Regions from separate parts of the Candidatus Symbiopectobacterium sp. NZEC127 genome, predicted to be linked through region 2. Evidence: predicted binding sites of a transcription regulator. Region 2 holds the regulator's gene; the other holds the start of a gene.
What was found. The regulator PurR, encoded in region 2, represses purine synthesis genes. The targets are predictions, from matches to a motif close to CANGCAAACGTTTGCNTG.

Region 1: purL (phosphoribosylformylglycinamidine synthase) is a predicted target of PurR. The motif match lies at 2,024-2,041, and genes of this name have one in related genera.

Annotation. Positions count from the first base shown of each region.
Region 1 is NZ_JAGFPG010000001.1:2,186,099-2,196,305, forward strand. It holds gene purL (phosphoribosylformylglycinamidine synthase) at 1-1,910, opposite strand, end outside; gene mltF (membrane-bound lytic murein transglycosylase MltF) at 2,126-3,652, shown strand; gene tadA (tRNA adenosine(34) deaminase TadA) at 3,657-4,187, opposite strand; gene yfhb (phosphatidylglycerophosphatase C) at 4,281-4,919, opposite strand; gene murQ (N-acetylmuramic acid 6-phosphate etherase) at 4,995-5,888, opposite strand; gene lapG (cysteine protease LapG) at 6,197-6,844, shown strand; gene lapD (cyclic di-GMP receptor LapD) at 6,854-8,818, shown strand; gene J5069_RS10050 (tryptophan synthase subunit beta) at 8,894-9,238, opposite strand; partial or broken gene J5069_RS10055 (Ig-like domain-containing protein) at 9,321-10,207, opposite strand, start outside.
Region 2 is NZ_JAGFPG010000001.1:1,258,300-1,268,506, forward strand. It holds gene J5069_RS05650 (glycine zipper 2TM domain-containing protein) at 68-535, shown strand; gene slyA (transcriptional regulator SlyA) at 947-1,393, opposite strand; gene J5069_RS05660 (DUF1289 domain-containing protein) at 1,625-1,873, opposite strand; gene gloA (lactoylglutathione lyase) at 2,203-2,610, shown strand; gene rnt (ribonuclease T) at 2,804-3,454, shown strand; gene J5069_RS05675 (Grx4 family monothiol glutaredoxin) at 3,564-3,920, opposite strand; gene J5069_RS05680 (C40 family peptidase) at 4,329-5,246, shown strand; gene J5069_RS05685 (YnhF family membrane protein) at 5,326-5,415, opposite strand; gene purR (HTH-type transcriptional repressor PurR) at 5,810-6,835, shown strand; gene cfa (cyclopropane fatty acyl phospholipid synthase) at 7,267-8,418, shown strand; gene J5069_RS05700 (riboflavin synthase subunit alpha) at 8,485-9,135, opposite strand; gene J5069_RS05705 (MATE family efflux transporter) at 9,599-10,207, shown strand, end outside.

The sequences.
Region 1 (10,207 bases), 930 kb from region 2:
CGCTCTACCGCTTCAGCCAGGAAGATACCTTCGCGGTTCAACAAGGTGCCCTCGGTAGTCTGGCGCTTAACGTCACGCAGCATTTTTGGCGTTTTGCCCAGCAACACATCCAGCGGCAAATCGATCGGCTGATTGTTGAAGTGGCGATCGTTCAGGGTTAAATGTTGCTCTTCCGTGGCTTCGCCAATCACCGCATAAGGGGCGCGCTCACGACGGCACAGCTCATCAAACAGCGCCAGTTTCTCCGGCGCAACCGCCAGCACATAGCGCTCTTGCGATTCGTTACACCACACTTCCAGCGGGCTCATGCCCGGCTCGTCGTTGAGAATGTCGCGCAGTTCAAAGCGTCCGCCGCGCCCGCCATCACTCACCAGTTCCGGCATGGCGTTGGACAGACCGCCCGCCCCCACGTCGTGGATAAACAGGATCGGGTTCTCTTCGCCCAGTTGCCAGCAGCGATCGATCACTTCCTGACAACGGCGTTCCATTTCCGGGTTATCGCGCTGTACCGAGGCGAAATCCAGATCGGCGTCCGATTGACCAGAAGCCATAGAAGAGGCCGCACCGCCGCCCAGGCCGATGTTCATGGAGGGGCCACCCAGCACAATCAGCTTGGCACCTACCGTGATTTCGCCTTTTTTCACGTGATCGGCACGGATGTTACCAATACCGCCCGCCAGCATCACCGGCTTGTGATAACCGCGCAGTTCGCTGCCGTTATGGCTGTCCACCTGCTCTTCATAGGTACGGAAGTAACCGGTCAGCGCAGGGCGACCAAACTCGTTGTTAAAGGCCGCGCCGCCCAGCGGGCCATCAAGCATGATGTCCAACGCGCTGACGATACGATCCGGCTTACCGAAATCTTCTTCCCATGGCTGTTCGAAGTGAGGGATACGCAGGTTGGAGACTGAGAACCCGACCAGACCCGCTTTGGGTTTGGCACCGCGCCCCGTCGCCCCTTCATCGCGAATTTCACCGCCGGAACCGGTCGCCGCGCCCGGCCAGGGAGAAATGGCCGTCGGGTGGTTGTGGGTTTCCACTTTCATCAGAATGTGTGTCGGTTCCTGATGGTAGGCGTAGTGCCCTTGCGGATCGGCAAAGAAGCGCCCTGCTTCGGAGCCTTCCATCACGGCCGCGTTATCTTTATAAGCAGACAGCACGTGTTCCGGCGTATGTTCGAAGGTGTTCTTGATCATTTTGAACAGCGATTTGGGCTGTGTTTCACCGTCAATCACCCAATCGGCATTAAAAATTTTGTGGCGGCAATGCTCAGAGTTGGCCTGGGCAAACATATAGAGTTCAATGTCGGTCGGATTGCGTCCCAAACGGGTAAAGGCGTCCAACAGGTAGTCGATTTCATCTTCCGCCAGCGCCAATCCCAGACGCACATTGGCCTGTTCCAACGCCTTACGCCCTTCAAGCAGAGCGTCTACCCGTTTCAACGGGGCGGGTTGATGCTGCGCAAACAGCTGTTCTGCCTGCGCCATCTCAGTAAATACGGTTTCCATCATGCGGTCATGCAGCAGCGCGCCCAGTTGCTGCCACTGTTCATCGCTCAGCGTCGGCGCATGAATATAGAAGGCTAATCCGCGCTCCAGACGAATCACCTTGTCCAGGCCGCAGTTGCGCGCAATATCGGTAGCTTTGGAAGACCAGGGAGAAATGGTGCCAGGACGCGGTGTGATCAACAGTAAGCGCCCACTTGGCTCATGCTCCGCGAGAGAGGGGCCATATTTTAACAGTCGTGTCAGTTTGACCTGCTCATCGCTGTTCAGTGGTGCACGCACGGCGGCAAAGTGAACGTACTCCGCATAGATATCACTAATTGGCAAAAAGTGCTCTTTGCAGCGCGTTAGCAACTTATTTACACGGAAGGCCGATAGGGCAGGTGAACCACGCAGTATTTCCATCATCTAAAAAATCTCTCGTCTTCGATGTACTGAGTTTCAGTACGTCAGTGGGCGCTACTTTGTCGCGCAGCCAAGGGGGGAAACGCGCGTCATTATAGAGAATTGTGACGCGCGACGAAACCGTTTGCGCAGAGTTTGTTGCACATCTTATTTTTGACGTGGTCAAACTTTAACCTGATGGATAACTGTTGCACACTGGCGGTTTGTTAAGCAAAATGCCCCCACTCTGGGAGAGTGTAGACAAAAAAACTGCCGTTACAGACAGAAAGGCCACACGGCCGCCGAGAGATAACTATTTGAAGCGTTTAACATTAAATTATTTTTTCATCGGGGTTATTACGTTACTGCTGATGTTGGCGCTCTGGCCCAACATCCCCTGGCGCAGCGGCCAGGATACACAGCTCAATCAGATCCTTTCTCGGGGCGAGCTGCGTATCAGCACGCTCAATTCGCCGCTGACCTATACCCTCAGTAACGGAACCCCCTCAGGACTTGATTATGAACTGGCTAAACGATTCGCCGATTACCTTGGCGTGAAGCTGGTGGTATCGGCGCGTCCAAATCTTGACGCCTTGTTCGATGATCTCGACAACGACAATGCCGATCTGCTCGCCGCCGGGCTTATCTACAACCATGAGCGACTGGATCGCTTTCGCGCGGGGCCGACCTACTATTCCGTTTCGCAGCAGTTGGTTTACCGTATGGGTGCCACGCGCCCTAAAAACCTGGAAAAACTGAGCGGTCGATTAGCGGTCACATCGGGCTCAGCCCATATCGCCACACTACGCGATTTGAAAAGCGGTAAATATCCGGCATTGAGCTGGGAAGCCGCCTCGGATCTCAGCACGCAAGATTTGCTCAAACAGGTGGCGCAGGGTGCGTTGGATTACACGCTGGCGGATTCCGTCACCATCGGTTTGATGCAGCGCATTCACCCGCAGCTTTCCGTTGCGTTCGATCTGAGCGACGAAGAGCCGGTCACCTGGTATATGCGCCGCACTCAGGACGACAGCCTGTACGCCGCCTTGTTGGACTTTTTCAGCCAAACCGTGGAAGACGGCACGCTGGCCCGTCTGGAAGAGAAATACCTCGGCCACGTAGGCGAATTTGATTATGTCGATACCCGCACCTTCCTGAGCGCCATCGATAATACCTTGCCCGATCTACAGCCGCTGTTTGCCAAATATGCCAGCGATATTGACTGGAAATTGCTGGCAGCCATCTCTTATCAGGAATCGCACTGGAACCCGTTGGCGACCTCGCCGACCGGCGTGCGCGGACTGATGATGCTGACGCGCAACACCGCAGAGAGCCTGAATGTGACCGACAGGCTCGATCCGGAACAGAGCATTAGCGGTGGCGCACGCTATTTGGCGCACATGATGGAAAAAATGCCGGAAAGCATCCCAGAGGATGAAAAGATTTGGTTTGCACTGGCCTCGTACAACATGGGCTATGCCCATCTGCTGGATGCGCGCAAACTGACGGAAAAACAGAAGGGTAATCCCGATAGCTGGGCGGATGTGAAGGTGCGTCTGCCGATGCTCAGCCAGAAACGCTATTATGCCCAGACCACTTACGGCTATGCTCGCGGCCACGAAGCCTATAACTACGTTGAAAATATCCGTCGCTATATGCTGAGTCTGGAGGGGTATCTGACCGAGAAAGCCAATAAAACCCAGCAGCAGGAACTGTTAGCAAGCGCTTACCCTGCCGTACCGCCAGAAAAACTCGGCAAATAACCGATCAGGTAGCACCGTCACACTTGGCGGCTTTTTCTTGCGCGCGCAGCGCTTTATGCTGTGCGCGGCGTATTCGGAAAAAATCGCTGAGGGTTTGGGCGCATTCGGCAGCCAGTAGGCCAGACGTGATCGCTATCTGATGATTCATACCGGGATGGCGCAAGATATCGACCAACGACCCTGCTGCCCCGGTTTTTTCATCGTTGGCACCATACACCAGTCGGCCAATACGGCTGTGCACCATTGCCCCTGCGCACATCACGCAAGGTTCAAGCGTCACATACAGCGTCGCGTTGATTAAACGGTAGTTCTGCAACACTTTTCCGCCCTGACGCAACGCCATGATTTCGGCGTGCGCGGTCGGATCGTGATGACCGATGGGGCGATTCCAGCCCTCACCAATCACGTTATTATCCAGAACCAGCACCGCACCGACGGGCACCTCCCCCTCCTCCTGCGCCCGTTGGGCCAGTGTCAGTGCATGACGCATCCAATATTCATCAGGCGTGTCACCGCCATCAAGGGTGTCGTTCATGGTGCCTCCCGGGTATTTATCGCGCATTTTTGGTCGCGCGCATTATACAGGGTGTAAAGAAAAAGCAGAGTGCTTATTGCCTGGCCGATGCCGTTACTCCAGCTGTTGCAACGTCCCGGCACGCGTCACGCGCCAGCGGTGTTCGCAAAAAAACAGCAGCGGATTATCTTGCTTGCTGTCGCTATACCCGCTGTGCAATTGAAGTGGCGCACCAAGCTGTTTTTCCATCTGCACCACCTTCTCCCGTCCCAGACAACGCAGCGGCAATACCCAACCGCCATAGCCCCGTACCATCTGGCTGCCCATCAGTTTGACGCCGGGCAGAAACGCGGCGTCATGGTAAACCTGCTCGACCAGACGCTGCGGCGAACCGGTTACCAGCCACACTTGTGCATCCGAAGCGGCGAGATACTCGGTCAAGCGCTGCTGCACCAACGGAAAGGGCGTCACCCAGCGACGAAAACGGGCAACAAACCCCTGCTCTAGCGCCCGTAAATGCGCCTCACGCCGACCAAAGGTAATGGCCCAAAGCAGAGCGCTCATTGGCCAGCGCGCCGCCCTGCCGCGTGCCAGCAATACCAGCCCGGCCACCGGCAGCACCGGAATAACCAGCAGTAAATTTAACGGCAGGCGTTTAAGCAAGTAACGCAAATAACAGCCAAACATGTCTTGGCGATGCAAGGTGCCGTCCAAATCAAAAAACACGATACGTGTCGGTGATTGTTCACCCAAACCATTTTCCTCTTGCCAGGGTAATCACTACGTTACGGGAAAAAACGAGCACGTACGGTGCCCATTTCCTTATTTTTAAGGCAACAGCGCATCGCGCAGATAACCGTGGTGTATTGCCAACCGCTGCTCGGCCTCTGCCGCGCTGATACCGCTGAGGATCATCAGTATAGCGGGTTTGGCCGCATAGCCGGTTTCTTGTAACGCTCGCTGCGCCTCATCACGTGCGGCACCCGTGGCTTCCATCACGATACGACAAGCGCGATCCACCAGTTTCTCATTGGTCGCTTTTACATCGACCATCAGATTTTGGTACACCTTTCCCAGCTTAACCATCACGCCCGTGGAGAGCATGTTGAGCACCAGCTTTTGTGCCGTACCGGATTTGAGGCGTGTCGAACCGGTCAGCGCTTCCGGTCCGACTACCGGTGAAATCGCCACCTCGGCCAGCGCCGCAATCGGGGATGCGGGGTTGCAAGAGATGGCGACCGTACCACAACCCTGGCTGCGTGCATATTTCAACGCACCAATCACATAAGGGGTGCGGCCCGACGCCGCCAGCCCCACCACGGTGTCTTGTGGCGTCAGCGACAGCGCCACCAGATCGCCCTCACCGAGGGAAGGATCGTCCTCTGCACCTTCAACCGCCTTCAACAGCGCGCCGGGTCCACCGGCTATCAACCCGATAACCAGCCCGTGGGGCACACCAAAGGTCGGCGGGCATTCAGACGCATCAAGAACCCCCAAGCGCCCACTGGTACCCGCCCCGAGATAGATCAGTCGCCCGCCCGCTTTCATTCTGGCAGCCGCCATATCCACCGCGCGCGCAATCTCCGGCAGCACCAGGCTTATCGCCTCGGGCACTTTACGGTCTTCCTGATTGAACAGCGTCATCATTGCAAGCGTGGTTTGGCTGTCCAGTTCCATCGTTGCCGGATTACGGGTTTCTGATACCAAGGTGGCTAAATTCATGTTTTTCTCCCTGACACACGGTGTGCGCTGCTGACCCAGCCATAAAAGTAGGTTATTCTGCCATAATAGCTAACGATAACTCGTCTGTATCGACAGTGTTTCCGCCCTCAGCGCCTATTCTATCTTCACGCCAGGAAGGTGTGCATGTCTGCCTTGTGTTCAACAGGGCGGCATGGCGTATTTTCACGCAACAAGGCCAGCACACCGCAACGAGGATGAGAGGCTTACTCTGGTTCAATCAATAGCGAAGAGAAACACCGGTGAATAGCCGCTGGATAACGACATGGCGTAATAAAGGGGTTCTGCTTGTGCTGTTCAGCAGTCTGTTACTGCTGACGGCAACGCTGCGCGCGGATTGGGATTTCGTCACCATTAATCAGCGCACGGAACAACTTTACGGCCCTGCAACACCGGAAGCGCGTAAGCGAATTAATGAGTGGCAGGCATTATTAGGTTCATTGCCCGGCAGCGATGAAAAAAAACTATTGGAATCGGTAAACCGTTTTTTTAATGAACGGCTGCTATTTCGTGACGATCGTGTCATCTGGCAGCAGGAAGATTATTGGGCAACGCCCATTGAAGCGCTGCGCAAAGGAATGGCTGACTGCGAAGATTATTCTATTGCAAAATATTTTACGCTACGCAGGCTCGGTATTCCGAATGAGAAGTTACGAATTACCTACGTTAAAGCATTACGCCTTAATCAGGCACATATGATCGTTGCGTATTATCCCACTCCGACCTCTATTCCGCTGGTGTTGGATAATCTAACGGATAAAATATTACCCGCAACGCAGCGTACCGACCTCATCCCCGTTTATTCCTTTAACGCAGAGGGACTATGGCTGCCCGGCAGTGATGGCAGCAATAAACGGGTCGGCGACAGTAAGCGGCTTTCACGTTGGCAAGATTTATTGACCAAAATGCGGGCCGAAGGTTTTTCTCTTGAAGAGTAGGATTAGGCTATGTCTCTGTACAAACAACTTTTGATAGCCATCTGCTTATTCGTACTGGTGATTTTTAGTGGCAGCTTTTTTGTCAGCCTGGAAAATTCACGCGAGCAGTCGAATAACCAATTGCAATCCCACGCGCAGGATGCCGCCACCGCACTTGGATTGTCGTTAACGCCCAATATCGACGATCCGGCCATGGTGGAATTAATGGTCAGCTCGATTTTCGATAGCGGCTATTTTTCCAGCATTCGGGTGCGTGATATTAAAACCGGTGACGTCACGCTGGAACGCATCGCCTCGCCTGAAATTCCCAATGTTCCCGCCTGGTTTGTGCGGCTGGTTAATCTGACACCGGGCAGCGGTGAGGCCATGGTGATGCGCGGGTGGGAGCAGGCGGCAAAAGTGGAAGTGGTCAGCCACCCGATGTTCGCCGTTACCCGTCTGTGGCAAAGCACCTCCGCAGGAGCCATCTGGCTATTGGGCTGCGCTGCGCTCGGTTTATTGATTGGCGCGTTGTTGCTGCGCCGCCAGTTGCGCCCGTTGAACTACATGGTGAAACAGTCGCTGGCGATCACCCGCCGTGAATACCTCACTCAGCCGGACTTGCCCAGCACACCAGAATTCCGCCGTGTGGCGCAGGCCATGAATCTGATGGTCAGCAAGCTGAAGATGTTGTTTGAAGAAGAAGCCGAGCGAAGTGAACGCTTACGTCAAGAAGCCTATCAGGATCCGCAAACCGGTCTGCCTAACCGTCGCGCTTTTGAGATGCAGTTCAACGACAAGAGCAGCGATGAAGAGACGCCGCCGGGCTATCTCATTATGATTCGCATACAGGATCTGGCAGGTCTCAACCAACGGCTCGGCGGTCAACGCACCGATGCGCTGCTGGAAACCATGGCGAAAATGATGCGTACCGCACAGAAGCTCTATGCCGAACAGGAGAGCGTGCTGGCGCGTTTGCGCGGCGGTGAATTTGCCCTGCTGTGCCCCGGCATGGCAGAAAAAGAAGCGCACACGCTGGTCGTCGCACTTTCACACAACCTGGAATCACTCGCGCTAACGGGCGAGATCGACAGCTCGCCGGTTGCCGCATTGGGCATGGTGCCGTTCAAGCACGGCGATAGCCTGAAAACGCTGTTGATACAAGGTGACCACGCGCTCACGCGGGCAGAAAGCTCTCCGCTGCATCACGCGCCCTTGGCAGAAAATGAAGCCCATTCACCGGCCGAGGCCGATCGTCACCTGTGGTTTAATCGCCTGGATACGCTGCTGAATGAGGAACGCCTGCAACTGTTCTTCCAGCCGGTTTGCCGCTGCGCTCACCCCGGCGACGTGCTTCACCATAAGGTACTGGCGCGTATCAACGATGAGCAAGGCAACAGCATCGCAGCGGGATTTTTCCTCCCCTGGATCCAGCGCTTTGGCTGGAATGCCCGGTTAGATCAGGTGATGATAAAACAAACATTGGATTATCTGTCACGCAGTTCCGGTACGCTGGCGCTGAGTCTGTCGGGCAGTACCGTGCTGGATTTAAACCTGTTGACGCAAATGCTGGCACCGCTTAAGGGCCATCCCGAGCGGGCGCGCCGTGTGATTCTTGAGCTGGATGAAAACCAGTTGCCGGAAACCCATCATCTTGAAGCGCTGATCGCAATGCTCAGCGAATACGGTTGCCAACTGGGATTACAGCACTTCGGTGGGCGTTTTAACCTGATAGGTAACCTGGCGCAGTGGGGGCTTGCCTACCTGAAAATTGATGGCAGCTACATTCGCAATATCGATCGGGAAAACGATAAAAAGGTGTTTATTGAAGCCCTTTACCGCACAGCCAACAGCATCGATTTGCCACTGATCGCTGAACGTGTCGAAACCGAGGGTGAACTGGATACGCTGCGCGGCATGGGGCTACAGGGTGCTATGGGACGTTTGCTGGGAGAACCGTTCCCCGCGCCGGATAACACGCTGTTGCTGAAATAACGTCTAATAGGGATAGTGCGTGCAGACAGACTTGCCTGCACGCACCAGAGAGAGAAAAGCGCGGCAACGTGAGGCTTAAAACATCGCCTCATCTTCGTCGTTAATCAGCTTGCTCAGCCCGCCGTTGAGCGCTTCACGTGCATGGGCCCGGTTAATCAGCTTCAACTGTGCCGCAGCAGGGAAATCGGTAATATTGATAACACCTTTCTGCGTTAGCACCTGAATCAAATCCTCAAGCACGCGCACCATTTCCAAATCGCTTTGGCGTAGCTGCTGCAATCCATTGAGCATCACTTCCTGATTTTTCCGCCACAGGATCGCTTCCGGAGAATCTTTTGCCAGTTTACCGGTCATCTCGTCAAAGGGCACATCCGCCACTCTGACTAAAAACCCTTGGCTGTCACGCTGGATATAGTACATGCACCACCTCTTCTCTCCGGTACGGTATGGCTGCCTCGCCCCGGAGAAGGTCGATGCCTTCTCCGGGCGCAAGTAATGCAACTCAGTTTACCGTCTGTTCGGGCTTGCTGACCAGACTTTCCAGCGAAGGCATTGATCCACTGTAATGCTCAAGCGTGATAGAGACATTCACCGTACCGCCCGCGTTGCCCGAGAAGTCACCTTGCGTGCTGACTTCAATGGTGGGAGAACCGTTATGATCGGTAAAGCGGATATAACGGCTAAGATCGGCCCCTTTGTCCAGATCGCCGAGCAGATCGTGCAGATTGATCTTGTCACCTTCACCCGGGTTGAAATCTTTGATGACATCAAAACCGGTATCGCCTTTTTGCCACATAAAGGTATCCGCCCCTGAACCACCAATCAGCGTGTCGTTGCCCTTACCGCCGATCAAGATATCGTTGCCGCTGCCGCCGTACAGGATGTCGTTTCCTTCACCGCCGTTAAGCAGGTCATTGCCACCCTGACCAAACAGGATATCGTTACCCGCACCGCCGTACAGTTTGTCGTCACCGTCGTTGCTGGACGAGAGATCAAACGCCTGATGGTGATCGGTAATGTAATGGTGCATATCCTGCACCGTTACGCTGGAGACTTTCATCTGCTGCGCGATATAGGTTTGCAGTGCCGACAAGCCGTTACCTTCGATACCGTCAAAGCGCACCACATCGCCAAACAGGATGTCATTGCCAATACCACCGTGCAAGGTGTCGTCTCCGCCGGGCAACGGTTTGTTGCTGCCCAGGATAGCTTCACTCAGCTTGCTCGGATCGATCTTGCTTTGAACAATACCGTCGGAGTCGTAACGCGTCAGACTGCTGGCATCGAGCGATTTGCCCACGCCAATGGCTTCAATGGTGTTATGCGATATCGACTGCAACAGCTTGAAGGCAGTGTCTGCGTTTTGCTGGCTGTAGTAACGATTGTAGT
Region 2 (10,207 bases):
ATAAGCATTACCACGTTGGCCTTCAGTAACGGAAAGCTGACACACTGCGATTACAGGAGTCTTATATATGATGAAGCGTTTACTTGTGATTACTTTAGCCGGTATGACACTGGCGGGCTGTGCCAACACCAGTTCGCTTTCCGGTGACGTTTATCGCGCCTCTGAAGCCAAACAGGTTCGTACGGTAACTTATGGCACCATCGTTTCATTACGACCTGTTCAGATTCAGGCTGGCGATGAGAATGGCACCATGGGCGCTATTGGTGGCGCAGTATTGGGTGGGTTCTTGGGTAATACCATCGGTGGTGGCACGGGTCGTTCACTGGCAACCGCAGCAGGCGCGGTAGCGGGTGGCGTAGCGGGTCAAAGTGCACAAGGTGCGATGAACCGCGTTCAGGGCGTTGAGTTGGAAGTTCGTCGTGATGATGGTACCACCATCATGGTTGTGCAGCGCCAGGGTGATACCCGTTTCAGCGTGGGCCAACGTGTTGCCATGTCCAGCAATGGCCAAAGCGTGACAGTAGCACCACGATAAACATCCCCCATTTTCTGTTATCACCACCGACTCGGTGGTGATAACCTACATTATTACTTTGGTCAATAATGTTACTTCGCACGAAAAGTTCATTCGATCGTAATGCAGCATCAATCGCACAGACATGCTGAAAAAATAATTGCATTGGCAAAAAACACGTCGGGTACAACACATTTTTGACGAAAAATAGCACATCGTCTAAAAAACATGTCAAAAGGTATATCACCCGCTTAGGTTGAAACCTCATCAGCTTTTTTCAGAAAAAAAACATTCACACAACATCAATAATTCACCAGAAATATCGCGCAGGTAAAGGATCGCAGCATGATGCCATGTTTGAATGCAGAGCATTATTCAATTCAGCTTGATGGACATTTATTCTACCCAAGCATTATTCTGTCTGATGACGCATCAATGATGGCTTTCATGGCTCTCATGTAAGGCGAGTATATTTTTTTCCAGGCGGGCAATAAGCCCTGTCAGTGCACTGACTTCCTGTACCGAAATACCCAGCAATATCTCACCACGCGTTTGGCTTATCACATCATCCACCGCCTGGATGATCGGCTCTGCCGCATCGGTCAACGCGATGCGTTTTGCACGCCGATCGTGTGCACAAATACTTCGTGTAATCAAGCCCTTTTCTTCTAACTGATCCAAGGTTCTTACCAGCGATGGCTGCTCGATACCAATGGCTTTTGCCAATTGAATCTGCGACTGCCCCGGAGGCAGTTGGTATATATTATGCAGCGTGACCCAATGAGTTTGGGTTAATTCCAGCGGTTTCAGGCGAAAATCAATTAATGATCGCCACACGCGAACCAATCTGGCCAAATCAGAACCTAACGGCAATTCCATAACATCTCCTTATTATTAGCGTACTAAGTTATATCCCTGGATTGCAATCAAATCTGATTTTAAAAAAAATGAAAAAGGCATCTTGCTTAATAATTTATCCATAAATGGCCGTAGCCACATTGCTGTTATACCAAATATATTCACCTTGAGGAAATTCTCTCACCGCGTGAAACTGCAAAAGAGTTGTTCTCTCTGCATTATGTAACATATGTTATTAGGGCCAGAGGCGCACTAATCATCGTTGAATAACGAAGGCTGCTGCCACTCGCTATTCAGTGTAGCCTTTTCCGAACGTAACAGCCGTTTCTCGCGTTGTCGGCAAAGTCTTAACACGTCCTGTTTTTGCGTATCGCTCATCTGCCCCCAGGAGAAACGCTCGCTGCGACTGCGGAAGCACCCCAGACAATAACCGCGCGCATCCGATTGACACACGCCACGACAAGGGTTTGGAACAGCAAAAAGCTCAAGTTGCTCAGGCACTGCACCTCCGCAACCCATCACGTTCATTGAAGCGTTACAGGGCGACAATGGCAAGCTTTAGGTGTAGAGCGGCGCTGGTTGTAAACGATACTCAGTATTATATATTGTAGCGCCGAAGATTTCTCTAGCGACACTATTTATTTAGTCTGTCATTAATATACCGCAAGGTTATGTCATAAATGTGATTTCCATCCGCTGCGGCACTCAGGGTGTACCTTCTACATCAAGGATTTGGACTCAATCCCGTGACAACTGGTATACTTTGTAACGAGCCTTTGCGCTGTCGCCTTTGTGATGGCGGTCAACCACAGTAGTCAATCGAGGATATTATGCGCTTACTTCATACCATGTTGCGTGTTGGGGATTTACAACGCTCAATCGATTTTTACACCAAGGTACTGGGGATGCGTTTGCTGCGAACCAGTGAAAACACCGAATACAAATACACGCTCGCTTTCGTGGGTTATACCGAAGAGAGCGAAGGGGCCGTCATTGAACTGACGTACAACTGGGGCGTTGATAAATACGATTTGGGTAATGCCTACGGGCACATCGCGCTGGCCGTTGAAGACGTTGCCGCAACCTGCGAACGTATTCGTCAGGCAGGCGAGAAAGTGACGCGCGAGGCCGGTCCGGTCAAGGGTGGAACCACGATTATTGCCTTTATCGAAGATCCCGATGGTTACAAGATTGAGCTGATTGAAAAAGCACAATCCGGAAACGGACTCGGCAACTGATTGTTTCTCGATGCTGTGCGGCGGCCTCTGCCCGCCGCTTTTTCGCTTCATCTCTCCCCTTCTCCGTTACGCGTCGCTGATTCGATTGCCCGCCGCTTCCCCCCGTCAGGGTGCTGAAGGCATCAGGCTTACTGCATTGGCGCCAGGAATTTGCCATAATGCGCGCTGCATTTAGTAAATGACTAAAGAGAACATGGCTGATAAAAATAACCTGAACGCGCTGAGTGGCCGTTTCCGTGGGTTTTACCCGGTTGTTATTGATGTTGAAACCGCGGGGTTCAACGCGAAAACTGACGCACTGCTGGAAATTGCCGCCATCACAATGAAAATGGATGAGGACGGTTGGTTACAGCCCGATGAAACCTTGCATTTTCACGTTGCGCCATTCGAAGGTGCGCTGCTTGATCCCGCCGCGCTGGCGTTTACCGGCATCGATCCTCATAATCCGCTGCGCGGTGCCGTCTCTGAATACGACGCCTTGCATGAGATATTCAAAATGGTGCGTAAAGGTATTAAAGACAGAGGCTGCAATCGCGGGATTATCGTCGCTCACAACGCCAATTTTGATCACAGCTTTTTGATGGCAGCAGCGGAACGTTGCGGGCTCAAACGCAACCCGTTCCACCCGTTTGCCACGTTTGACACCGCCGCGCTGAGCGGATTGGTACTGGGACAAACCGTATTGGCAAAGGCCTGCATGACTGCTGGCATCGCCTTCGACTCCGCGCAGGCTCACTCAGCGCTTTATGACACGCAGCAAACCACGGCGCTATTTTGCGAACTGGTTAATCGTTGGAAGCGGCTGGGCGGTTGGCCATTGCCCGTGGAAGACCAAACGGTCTGAGTTCCCCCATCGGGGTCATACACCGGTTTCATACCAACAGTAAAGGGACCCTTATGCGGGTCCCCTCTTCTACATCAGATAGCGGCAGTATACCGCCAACAGGCACGATTTACTGCGCGCTGTCGCCGTCCTGCGGCTCACGGTATTTGTCTGCGGTTTCTTTGATCAACGGCTGCAATTCACCACGTTGATACATTTCAATGATGATATCGCATCCGCCAATCAGTTCGCCGTCAATCCACAGTTGGGGAAAGGTCGGCCAGTTGGCATATTTTGGCAGCTCAGCACGAATATCCGGGTTTTGCAAAATGTCTACATAGGCGAAGCGTTCACCGCAGGCTGACAGCGCTTGCACGGCCTGCGCGGAGAAACCGCAGCTCGGCAACTTCGGGGAACCCTTCATGTACAGCAGAATCGGGTTTTCTGTAATCTGGCGCTGAATTTTTTCAATCGTTGTCGTCGTCATGCTTTTGCTTCCTCAAACGGTGTTTCTGCGAGCCATTACGCTGCCCTCTTCATGGCGGAGGGATCGCACGGCATCATTATGTAACGGGGTATTATCGCACCATTGTCGCGTATGCGCTTTGTGATCCACGCGATCCCAAAGCACATTTACCGTTGCGTCATTGTAGCGAGAGCGGTCATGACAAAAAAACGCCATTTTTTGTAGGGTCTTTTCCTGTCACCGTTCTCCCCAGGTCCCTCGGTGAAATATGCCGCAATAAATGATGATATTTACAGCGGGAAAACAATTATTAACGTTTTCTCATGATTCTGTTAAGCGAAAAGGTGATTTCCTGCTTTTTTCTCATGGCGTTTTCGTCAATACTGTTCGAATTGAGCGAGTTAAGGATTGTATTCGGTCTCTTTTATCATGCGCGTATTTATTACTCTGATCTTTGTTTTCTTCAGCCATCTGTTTATTAATGTTGCCCAGGCAGCTCCGCACACCAATGCGGAGAAGAAAGCCAGCGCCAGCACCGATGACAAGCACCTGAAAAAAAACCAGACCACCAAAACCACTAAAAAGCCACAAACTCCGCCGGAACCACCGAAGAAAAAGGCAACACCGGAAAAAGCGAAAGCCAAAGCGCAGCCTGAAAAAAAGATCGCTGAGAAAAAGGTAGTTGAGAAAAAAGCCAAAATAGCCCCAAGTACGAAACCGACCAAAACCACGGCCACTAAAAAGATCTCTGGCGACGTTGAAGCCAAGACCGCAGCATCAAAAACCACGTCATCGCGCTACCACAGCGCAACGCCGGCAAAGCTGGTAAAAGGGCTCAAAAAAGGGGCGGAAACGACTACGCAAAAAACGGCGGCGATAAAGCCAGGCGCAAAAAAAGCGGGCAAAGAGCCAGTGCTGAGCGAAGCGCATAAGCGCCGCTACCAGCATGCAAAAATGACGGCAATGAACAAGCTGATGAGCCAGATCGGTAAGCCTTATCAATGGGGCGGTAACTCGCCTTACACCGGTTTCGACTGTAGCGGTCTGGTCTATTATGCCTATAAGGATGTGGTGAAAATTCCTATCCCACGCACCGCCAATGAGATGTATCACCTGCGCGATGCTGCTCCCATCAATAAGGGTGAACTGGAGATTGGCGATCTGGTGTTCTTCCGCATCAACGGCCGTGGCACCGCCGATCATGTCGGGGTTTATCTTGGCAATGGCAAGTTTATTCAGTCACCGCGTACCGGTGCCGATATCAAGATCAGTAAGTTGAGTGAGGACTACTGGCAGGAACACTACATTGGCGCACGTCGCGTGGTGACACCACAAACGATTCGCTAATCGCCCAATCGACGCGTTACGGATAAAATAATAAAGACCAGGTGATGCCTACGCAGCCTAGTCTTTATTTTAATCGCTGTCAGTTCAATACGGCAACAAAGCTAAATACCATGATCATGACTAACGCCCCAACCGTGGTCAGTAATGACATTTTCAAATCAGTATTCATTCTATCTCCTTGAAACACAGAAATGCGTGGAAATTGCCGCCGCATTGGATGCCACATTGCTTTTTGCACGCCAATCGCCGCAGCACAATGACGCCAAGAAGGTATTGTTACACAATTTATAGGGAAAATCTCCGATCCCGGCTGCACTAATTATATCAATTATCCCTTTCACTTTCGCGGCAAATCAGCCAGAATTCGCAGTTTACCGTGCGCTGCGTCGGTGTCCGAACACGTCATCTTCAATGGGATCAATGCATCCCCTTTAGGTACAAAGTACGTCGGCAGTCTCCTTCTGATATCCTGTTTATTCCATCAGAAAGAGAACATTACGCAAAAGCAAACGATTAACAAACTATATACTGCCGTAACAAGTAGGTTCAGGAGTCATTTTTAGATGGCAACGATCAAAGATGTGGCAAAGCGTGCTGGCGTTTCAACTACAACCGTCTCTCACGTCATCAACAAAACACGTTTCGTCGCCGAAGAGACCAAAACGGCCGTGCGGGAAGCCATCAAGGAATTACACTACTCCCCGAGCGCAGTAGCGCGGAGCTTAAAGGTCAACCACACCAAATCCATCGGACTGCTCGCCACCTCAAGCGAAGCACCCTACTTCGCAGAAATCATCGAAGCGGTTGAAAACAGTTGTTATGCCAAAGGCTACACCCTGATTCTGTGCAACTCGCACAATAACCTGGAAAAACAGCGAGCCTATCTTTCCATGCTGGCGCAAAAACGGGTCGATGGCCTGTTGGTGATGTGTGCGGAATATCCGCCCGAACTGTTGGGCATGTTGGCGGATTATCGCAGCATTCCCATGGTGGTGATGGATTGGGGTCAGGCACACAGCGATTTCACCGACACCATTATTGACAACGCTTTTGAAGGCGGATATCTGGCTGGCCGATACCTGATTGAGCGCGGCCACCGCGACATCGGTGCCATTCCCGGTATTCAGGAACGCAACACCGGCAGTGGGCGTTATCTGGGTTTTCTCAAAGCCTTGCACGAAGCGGATATCACGGTACGCGATGAGTGGGTTGTTCAGGGCGATTTTGAACCGGAATCCGGCTATAAAGCCATGCACCAGATTTTGGCGCAGAAACAGCGCCCGACCGCCATTTTCTGCGGCGGCGATATCATGGCGATGGGCGCTATCTGCGCGGCAGATGAGCTAGGGCTACGTGTACCGCAAGATATTTCCGTGATTGGCTACGATAATGTTCGCCATGCGCGTTATTTCACGCCGGCCTTGACCACCATCCACCAGCCCAAAGAGCGTTTGGGTCAATCTGCCTTTACCATGCTGCTCGATCGCATCACCAGCAAGCGCGAAGATGCACAGGTGATTGAGGTTCATCCGACCCTTATTGAGCGGCGTTCCGTGGGTGATGGTCCGTTCCGCGACTATCGCCGTTAATGTTTAAGACGATTTTCTTATAATATATTGATTTTTATATTCTTCATGGCTGCATCAATCAATTTCGACTTGTCCTCTGATTGAAGCAGTCATACACTGTTTTTCATTCGGACAATATCCCTACACTTATCCTTATTACAAAAAGCGCAGAATTGCGTATCAGGATACGTGCCCCTACGTGCTACCACGTACCGGCTTTGACTCTTCATTCCCTCTGGGTATCCAGAGAGTAGACGATGGATGTTATGCCTGCTGCCACTGTGCAACGGGCAAGCATAAACGGCTGCGCACGAATGCAACCGCTTACTCTTTGAACAACGGGTAACTTGCCCGTGATTCGAACACGCTGTGCGCAAACCGCAGCGTTAGGGTTGATGAAAGACTGTCTATGCTGTTCCTTGCGGCGCTGCCTGGCAAGGTTGGGAGAAGTTATGAGTTCATCATATGTAGAGGAACTGGCAGAAAATAACACGTCCTGGTTCCGGATCGTTCAAGCGTTATTGGCTATCGCTGATATCAAAATCAATGGTTCTCGACCGTTTGATATCAGGGTACGCAACCCCGATTTCTACAAGCGCGTTCTGCGTGAAGGCTCACTGGGACTCGGGGAAAGCTATATGGACGGTTGGTGGGAGTGCGATCGTTTAGACTGCTTTTTTCGGCGTCTCTTACGCGCGGGGCTTGAGAAAAAAGCCCCCCATCATCTCAAAGACATTTTGCATATTGTCGCCACGCGTTTGATTAACCTGCAATCGCGCAAGCGTGCCTGGATTGTCGGCGAGGAGCATTACGATCTGGGCAACGATCTGTTTAGCCTGATGCTTGATACGCATATGCAATATTCCTGCGGCTACTGGAAAGAGGCCACGACCCTTGAGCAGGCGCAACAGGCCAAACTGCGCATGATTTGCGAAAAGCTTCAGCTTCAGCCGGGCATGACCCTGTTGGATATTGGCTGCGGTTGGGGCGGACTGGCCGCCTATGCGGCACGCCATTATGGCGTATCGGTTTACGGCGTGACCATTTCGCGTGAGCAGCAAAAACTGGCTCAGGCGCGCTGTCACGATCTTAACGTTACCATTGAATTGCAGGATTATCGTGACCTTAACCGACATTTCGATCGCATCGTGTCTGTCGGCATGTTTGAGCACGTTGGACCGAAAAATTACGATACCTACTTTCGCGTCGTCAGCAAGAACCTCAAACCCGAAGGGCTATTTCTGCTGCATACCATTGGGGCGAATAAAACCGATTCGCAGGTTGATCCCTGGATTAACAAATATATCTTCCCCAACGGTTGTCTGCCCTCCGTACGCCATATTGCCGCGCGCAGTGAACCTTATCTGGTGATGGAAGATTGGCACAACTTTGGGGCCGATTACGACAAGACCCTGATGGCCTGGCACGATCGCTTTGTTGCCGGTTGGCCACAGTTAGCGAACCGTTACTCACTGCGTTTTAATCGTATGTTTCGTTACTACCTGAATGCCTGCGCCGGGGCGTTTCGCGCACGCAATATTCAACTGTGGCAGGTATTGTTTAGCCCTCAGGGGATTGAAGGCGGCGTGCGTGTAGCGCGCTGATAGCGGTCTGCTAACGCCGTACAGATAAGGGTACGGCGTTATGTTATTGCCTGTTCAGGTCAGACTTCAGGCGCTCTGCGCGGCATTCGCCGTTGCGGCCTCTTGTGCCTGACGCTGCGCCAGCACACGTTCAACCGTGTCGATCACGGCCTGCGTTTGCGGATCGATTTCGATATTGATCCGGTTCCCTAACCGTTTCTGCCCGAGGGTGGTGCGTTGCAGCGTTTCGGGGATCAAATGCACGCAGAAACGACTGCGTGTCACCTCACCCACCGTAAGGCTGATGCCATCAATACCGATAAACCCTTTGTGCAGCACATATTTCATCTGCGATTCATCGGCCAATCGGAACCAGATTTGGTGATTGTTTTCTGAGGTCAGAATTTTAACCACTTCGGCCGTGCACATAATGTGCCCGGACATCACATGCCCGCCAATCTCATCGCCATATTTGGCGGCGCGTTCAATATTCACCAGATCCCCCGGCGTGATATCGCCCAGGTTGGTCAGGCGTAGCGTCTCTTTCATTAAATCAAAACTGACCCGATCGCCATCAATTGCCGTCACCGTCAGGCAGCAGCCGTTATTGGCGATCGAGGCACCCGTCACCAGACCGGTCAGTAATTCGGGAGGAAGTTTTACCACATGCGTGCGGAAGTTCGTTTTTTCATCGATGGACACCACCGGCGCGGTGCCTTGAACAATACCGGTAAACATACGCTTGCCTCTTAATAAATCAGTGAAATAACTGAATGCTACTGTGCCAGTCGCCCCTCCCTTCGTTACCGTGGCAAGCCGCGAGGGAAGAAAGACTGACAAATCATCTTGCAGTTTGCCTCATAACGACTGGAAAACCAAACGTATTCCCCCCTTTGTCCCCCGACAAATCCGATAAGACAACAGACCCTCTCTATAGACACAATATCTTACGAAGAAGTTGGTTTACTTATGCCAAGCCGCTACACTAGAACAACGTTCTGTCATCGATCGATTTTCCATCTCAGATGGATGGCTGTGAAAGCCATTTATGCTCATTATCTCGCTTGCGGTTGTTTACTTTCTTTCACCCCAACCCCCTGCTGGAAAAGCAACGCGCCACCTCGCGGTGAGGCCGTATGACAGAGCGCGAGGTGGTATCGACGTCAGTGTCTCGTTTTAACAATTCAAGGAAGGTGTTTGCGTGCAGAAATATTTGTCAGAGGCGCGGAGCCTGTTAACGCTCGCGGTTCCTGTCATTATTGCGCAGGTTTCCCAAACGTCCATGGGTGTCGTGGATACCATTATTGCGGGTGCCTATAGCGCCACCGATATGGCGGCCGTGGCGGTCGGTACCTCCGTGTGGTTGCCGGTCATCCTGTTTGGACATGGTCTATTGATGGCGCTCACGCCGGTGGTGGCCCAGCTCAACGGCTCCGGTCGACGTCCGCGCATCGCCCATCAGGTTCAGCAGGCGTTTATTTTGGCAGCGATCGTTGCGGTTATCACCATGGTGGTGCTGTACAACGGCAAACATGTTATTGCCATGATGCACACCGACTCACCGGAGTTGGCGAATGTTGCCATCGGCTATCTGCACGTGATGCTGCTGGGGGTGCCGGGCTATCTGTTCTATCAGGTGCTGCGCTGCCAATGTGAAGGGCTATCCAAAACCAAGCCGGGCATGGTGATTGGCTTTATTGGCGTGCTGATCAATATTCCGCTGAACTATATCTTTATCTACGGCAAATTTGGCATGCCCGAACTGGGCGGGGTGGGTTGCGGCGTCGCAACAGCATCCACCTACTGGATC